2 regions of the Sporosarcina sp. resist genome follow, and region 2 is predicted to be linked to the other one. Evidence: a T-box and tRNA genes for the amino acid it is inferred to sense, from the RefSeq annotation. Region 2 holds a T-box; the other holds one or more tRNA genes.

Evidence for each region. A T-box is a leader RNA that pairs with one kind of tRNA and senses whether it is charged. The one in region 2 lies ahead of leuS (leucine--tRNA ligase), so its partner is inferred to be a tRNA-Leu.
Region 1: it has a tRNA-Leu gene. The T-box ahead of leuS (leucine--tRNA ligase) is inferred to sense a tRNA for this amino acid. The anticodon was not compared.

Annotation. Positions count from the first base shown of each region.
Region 1 covers NZ_CP060287.1:738,238-741,252, reverse strand. Annotated here, with positions in the region: gene H7992_RS03680 (B3/B4 domain-containing protein) at 1-691, shown strand, start outside; gene H7992_RS03675 (hypothetical protein) at 721-1,236, shown strand; gene H7992_RS03670 (SRPBCC family protein) at 1,570-2,022, opposite strand; tRNA gene H7992_RS03665 (tRNA-Leu) at 2,201-2,281, opposite strand; tRNA gene H7992_RS03660 (tRNA-Cys) at 2,323-2,396, opposite strand; tRNA gene H7992_RS03655 (tRNA-Gly) at 2,405-2,479, opposite strand; tRNA gene H7992_RS03650 (tRNA-Gln) at 2,484-2,555, opposite strand; tRNA gene H7992_RS03645 (tRNA-His) at 2,566-2,641, opposite strand; tRNA gene H7992_RS03640 (tRNA-His) at 2,676-2,751, opposite strand; tRNA gene H7992_RS03635 (tRNA-His) at 2,788-2,863, opposite strand; tRNA gene H7992_RS03630 (tRNA-Trp) at 2,891-2,964, opposite strand; tRNA gene H7992_RS03625 (tRNA-Tyr) at 2,970-3,015, opposite strand, start outside.
Region 2 covers NZ_CP060287.1:1,674,755-1,678,613, reverse strand. Annotated here, with positions in the region: gene leuS (leucine--tRNA ligase) at 1-2,203, opposite strand, end outside; T-box leader at 2,267-2,487, opposite strand; gene H7992_RS08475 (3-oxoacid CoA-transferase subunit B) at 2,530-3,189, opposite strand; gene H7992_RS08470 (CoA transferase subunit A) at 3,208-3,859, opposite strand, start outside.

The DNA.
Region 1 (3,015 bases), 940 kb from region 2:
GATTATTGAAATGGATATGAAGCTTTTAGGTGCCGTACCCGGATTAAAATTGGGCATTAACCATTATACCAAAATTACAGTGTCAGAATCGCCTCAAATGCTAAAAGGAAAATTGCAATTATTCCAAGAGCAACTTTTCTTTGAGCTGGAGAACAAGTCCGTCCCCGAATTCCCTGGCATTAAAGAATGGCGTACTGTGTGGAAAGCACTTGGCGCAGACCCTAATCGATACCGTCATTCTACAGAAGCACTTATGCGCCGGATTAAGAAGCAAAACTACATCGATCCATTCCACAATGCTGTCGACTTGAATAACTTCTTTTCCTTGCAGCACGAAATTCCAGTAGGCATCTATGACCTCGAAAAAATTGTCGGCGATATAGTCGTTACTTCAGGGACAGAAGAGGATGGATATGATGGATTGAATGGTCGTTTTAATTCATTACAAAACATTCTACTGTTAAAAGATGATTATAGCCCATTCGGTAGTCCATATGTCGATTCTATACGTAGCGCTGTAACAGAAGATACGACAGACGCGTTACATATCTTCTTCCTACGCCCGTCCATGGATGCTACTGAAGCGTTTGAACTGACAACAGCATGTGGGAACATGTTTACTAGTCTTAGTGGTGGAGATGTTCGTTCATATGTTTTGCACGAGGGACAAACTTCCATTATAGTTGACTGACAATGTTTCTAAATGGGGGGAATGAACAAGTGAGCAACATAACACTCGCTGAAGCTGTAAAATTAAAAAGTGTTTTAACAAAACGAATTCATGAGCTTGAAGATGAAATGAGACGCGTAGCCTTTACGAATGTAGAAAAAGGCAACACCCCTGATCAAGGACCACGTAGCCTTAAAATCGTAGAAATAGAATTGGATGAAGTCCGTTTAGATAGTCGAGTGCTCGACCGTCTCATGTATCGTGCCAATATCGATAATGAAATCGAGTTCCAAGGGCAACAACTTGCGATTGTCGAAGCGATTGAACTTGCCATACAATTGCGTGCAAAAGCCCGCTTTTACAAAGAACTCTCTATGGCAGAAAAAGAAGAGATTCAATACGGCTACTCTGAAGGTACGGTCGTATACCGTGTTGCTTTATTCGATCCTGAGGATTATCGGGTGAAATCATTGCAAACAGAAAAGGATGCACATAAGTTATCTAATTCTATTAATGCAAAAAACTATTCGATTGTCTTGAAATTTGATGATACGAAGTACTTTTAATGCCCTTGGAAAGGTGAGACTCCTCTCCAGGGCATAGAGTAGGGATCAATCCAATTTAAATTGCAGGCAAACCAATAACCTGTCACCATTTACTTTGTGACCAATCCCCAATGACCAACCAAGGCAATTGCAATGGACAACCCAAACTAGTGTCATCGGATCCCCTCTATGAAAATCGCTCCTTACGCTTCGGCGGTAAGGAGCGATTTTGTTTACTACCCATTTTTGAAGCGCTGTGTTTTCTCACAATCGATTAGTAACGTCCAGGTTCCACTCTCTAGAAAACTTGTGCCACCAAGTTTATCAAGTCGACTTTTCCTGATGAAATGCCTCTTACTCATTTTCTGCAATATGCTTCAGAGCTCTTGCTCGACTCACAATAAAGTTTCTCATATAGCTTTCCAAAAACAACTTATCCGCAATAACACCAATCACTCCACAGGGTGATCTATATTGAAATCTGTCAATCATCAGAGTGCCATTATCCTTCTCAATAAACTCATGAATATGGTGAAAAGATTGGAATGCTCCTTTCACCATTATGTCTTCAAACATATACGGTATATCCATCACCGTTACTTTGGCAGTTAGTCTTTGTCTTATACCGAAATGAACGGCCTCCCATGTAACAATATCCCCGGCCAGCAATAAACCTGTTGTCACCCCACCGACAGCCTTCTCTTTCGTCCCCTCTGTTGTACGGGTATGAATATCCACGTCTCGTGCAAGATCAAAGCAACGTTCTACCGAGGCTTGAATGAACTCCTGGTGTTCAATTAATGGCATAATGTTTCCCCTACTCTCTATTCTTTTATCTAAATATATATTGAAATAAAGAATTAAATTACATTGAATTCTTTAAAGTGCTAGGGGTAGCCAAAGCCCACGTTCGCTCAGTTAAGTCAACTTATATAGTAGAAATTAAACACAAAAAAACACAACCGAAGTTGTGTTTTTCATCTGATACCCGAGGCCGGACTTGAACCGGCACGCCTTACGGCATCGCATTTTGAGTGCGACGTGTCTGCCATTCCACCACTCGGGCATAACACTATTTAGTTTACGAACAACGATACATAAGAAAATTGGAGGCGGCAACCGGAATCGAACCGGTGGTAAGGGTGTTGCAGACCCATGCCTTACCGCTTGGCTATGCCGCCGTAGATGATGGAGCGGAAGACGGGATTCGAACCCGCGACCCCGACCTTGGCAAGGTCGTATTCTACCACTGAACTACTTCCGCGAAACTGGGGTAGCTGGATTCGAACCAACGAGTGACGGAGTCAAAGTCCGTTGCCTTACCGCTTGGCTATACCCCAAAAAGATAAATGGGGCGACTGAAGGGAATCGAACCCTCGAGTGTCGGAACCACAATCCGATGTGTTAACCACTTCACCACAATCGCCATGATATCTAGTTTGTTTTAATTGAATATAAAATGGGGCGACTGAAGGGAATCGAACCCTCGAATGTCGGAACCACAATCCGATGTGTTAACCACTTCACCACAATCGCCATGATATATAAGTTTGTTTTAATTGGATAGATAAATGGGGCGACTGAAGGGAATCGAACCCTCGAGTGTCGGAACCACAATCCGATGTGTTAACCACTTCACCACAATCGCCATAATATTAGATTATACTAAAAAAAATGGCAGGGGCAGTAGGAATCGAACCCACATCAAAGGTTTTGGAGACCTCTATTCTACCGTTAAACTATGCCCCTAAAACTGGTGGTGGGGGGCGGATTCGAACCGCCGAACCCGTAGGGAGCGGA
Region 2 (3,859 bases):
CAAATGTCGGCCATTGTTCATACGTAATTGTATCACTATGACCCAACTTCTCCCATAACTCTTCTGCAAGATGCGGAATAACTGGCGCTACCATTTTAACAAAGCCTTCAACATATTCTTTTGGAATCGAATCCACTTTATAGCCTTCGTTAATGAAGACCATCATCTGAGAAATTGCTGTATTATTACGCATTCCTTCAAAGTCTTCCGTCACTTTTTTCACAGTTTGATGGTAAACTTTCTCAAGCGATCCGCCCGTTTTTCCACCGATTTTCGTGCTAAGTGATCCATCCTCATTGACGAACAGGCGCCAGATACGATCTAGGAAACGACGAGCTCCGTCAAGACCATTCGTCGTCCATGCTTTTGAACCTTCCAAAGGCCCCATGAACATTTCATAAAGGCGAAGTGAATCAGCTCCGTGTGAATGAACGATATCATCTGGATTAACTACATTGCCTTTTGATTTCGACATCTTCTCATTACCTTCACCAAGTATCATCCCTTGGTTGAACAGCTTTTGGAATGGCTCTTTCGTATGAACTACTCCGATATCGTAAAGCACTTTATGCCAGAATCGTGCGTAAAGCAGATGTAGAACTGCGTGTTCTGCTCCACCTACGTAGATATCTACAGGCAACCAGCGTTTCGCAAGTTCAGGATCGATAATCATTTCATCGTTATCCGGATCAATGTAACGCAAGTAATACCAGCAGCTACCCGCCCATTGTGGCATCGTGTTCGTTTCGCGACGACCTTTCATCCCTGTTTCTGGATGAGTCACATTTATCCATTCATCGATGTTTGCAAGTGGTGACTCGCCCGTTCCGCTTGGTTTAATATTATCCGTTACTGGTAATACGAGCGGTAAATCTGCTTCTTCAACAGGTGTCATTGTGCCATCTTCCCAATGGATAATTGGAATCGGCTCGCCCCAGTAACGTTGCCTTGAGAACAACCAGTCACGAAGACGGAATGTAACTTTTTTATCGCCTTTGCCTTTTTCAACAAACCATGCGATTGCTTTTTCGATTGCTTCATCTTTGAGTAATCCATCAAGGAAACCTGAATTGACGTGTTTTCCATCTCCAACATATACTTCTGCAGAAACGTCGCCGCCTGCTACAACTTCAATAATTGGCAGATCAAATTCTTTTGCAAACTCATAGTCACGCTCATCATGTGCTGGAACCGCCATAATCGCGCCTGTTCCATATGTTGCAAGAACATAGTCTGCAATCCAAATTGGCATCTTCTCGCCGCTTGCAGGGTTAATTGCGTAAGCTCCCGTAAAGACACCCGTCTTCTCTTTTGCAAGATCTGTACGTTCAAGATCACTCTTCATCTTCACTTCGTTTAGGTATTTTTCAACTGCATCCTTTTGTTCTGCAGTCGTCACTTTTTCAACAAGTTTTAATTCTGGTGCAAGCACTGCATACGTCGCTCCGAAAATTGTATCCGGACGTGTTGTAAATGCTTCAAATGACAAATCAGTTCCTTCAATTTCGAAAGTCAGCTGTGCCCCTTCTGAACGACCAATCCAGTTACGTTGCATGTCTTTCAAGCTTTCCGGCCAATCAAGTTCATCAAGATCCTCAAGAAGACGGTCTGCATAATTTGTAATTCGCAATACCCATTGGCGCATTGGACGACGCTCAACCGGGTGGCCGCCACGTTCTGACTTGCCATCGATTACTTCTTCATTCGCAAGAACTGTACCTAGTGCTGGACACCAGTTAACAGCTACTTCATCGACGTAAGCTAAGCCTTTATTGTAAAGTTGGATGAAAATCCATTGCGTCCACTTGTAATAAGATGGATCTGTCGTATTAATTTCACGGTCCCAGTCATAAGAAAAACCAAGATCATTCATTTGACGCTTGAACGTTGCGATATTTTTCGCGGTGAATTCGGCAGGATCATTACCTGTATCAAGCGCGTATTGCTCTGCCGGAAGGCCAAATGCATCCCAGCCCATCGGATGCAGGACATTAAAGCCTTGCTTCCGTTTGAATGAGCTCAAAATATCTGTCGCGATATAGCCAAGCGGATGCCCGACGTGTAGTCCAGCACCTGATGGATATGGAAACATATCAAGCGCAAAAAATTTCGGTTTAGACGGATCATCCATCATTTTGAATGTTTTATTGTCTTTCCAGTACTGTTGCCACTTCTTCTCAATTTGTCCGTGATTATAACTCATTTAAAATTCCTCCTTGATAAGTAGAAAAGCACTAAAAACAAAAAACTCCCGTCCCTTAAAAAGATAAGGGACGAGAGTAGTATAATTCCCGCGGTGCCACCCAAATTGACGACAAAGCCGCCCAACTTGACTCCTTAACGCGGAAAACGGCACGGGTTAGTAAATCAAATAATTCACCAATGCAGGCTCCAAGGCGAGTTCATCTCTATCGTACAGGCTTCCACCAACCGCCTGCTCTCTAATAAACGACAGTAAAGATTACTACTCCTCTTCAACACCAAAGCTATTGCTATTAGTTTACCCGAATCATGCCACTTTAACAACAATCATTTTACGCCTTCAATAACATCCTTCACAATTAACACCGCTTCTGTCGAATCAATGACTTCTTGAATAGTGAATCCTTCGAACACTTCTTTCAATTCCAGTCCATCGGCTGTCACGTCAATCAATGCGCGTTCTGTAATGATTTTATGGACGACCGCTTTTCCTGTTAACGGAAGTGTACATTCTTTCTTAATCTTCGCAGAGCCGTCTTTCGCAACGTGATCCATAATAACGATAATTTTTCGCGCGCCATGAACAAGATCCATCGCACCGCCCATTCCTTTGATCATCTTGCCAGGAATCATCCAGTTAGCCAAGTCCCCTTTTTCAGACACTTCCATCGCGCCAAGTATGGCAACATCGACATGTCCTCCGCGAATCATCGCGAATGATTCAGCACTGTTAAAGTATGCTGAACCTGGAATAGATGTAACAGTTTCTTTTCCCGCGTTAATGAGATCCGGATCAACTTCATCAGCTGCCGGATAAGGTCCAATACCTAACAATCCATTTTCTGATTGAAGTACGACTGTTTTTTCAGGTGATATATAATTAGCAACGAGCGTTGGCATACCAATTCCAAGATTGACGTAGTTCCCGTCCTCGATTTCCTTTTCAGCCCGTCTTGCGATTCGTTCCCTTACATTCACTTCTCCCATATCACAATTCCCCTTTCCTTAGCGAGTCGTCAGACGCTCAATTCGTTTTTCTTGTTGCGCCTGTAGAAGTCCTTGGACATAAATGCTAGGTGTATGAATCGTCATTGGATCAAGATCGCCCGTTTCCACGATTTCCTCCACCTCTGCAATTGTGAATTTCCCTGCAGCCGCCATCATTGGATTGAAGTTTTGTGCGGTCTTGTTGTAAATCAAATTGCCGAACTTGTCGGCTTTTGCTGCACGAATAAGTGAGAAGTCCGCACGAAGCGCCTCTTCAAGAACATACTCTTTACCATCATAGACACGGATCTCTTTCCCTTCCGCAACGAGCGTTCCAACACCAGCCGGCGTGAAGAATGCCGGTATACCAGCGCCACCAGCACGAATCTTTTCTGCAAGTGTTCCCTGCGGCGTCAACTCAACTTCAATTTCACCTGATAGTACCTGACGTTCGAATTCTTTATTCTCACCAACATATGAGCCTATCATTTTCTTAATCTGTTTATTTTTCAATAGTAGTCCAAGTCCCCACTCGTCGACTCCGCAGTTATTTGAAATAACCGTTAAGTCTTTCACACCTTTTTCAACAAGTGCTAGAATGAGTTGTTCCGGAATTCCTACTAGTCCAAATCCCCCAACCATTAATGTTGCACCATCTTCAATCTGTGCA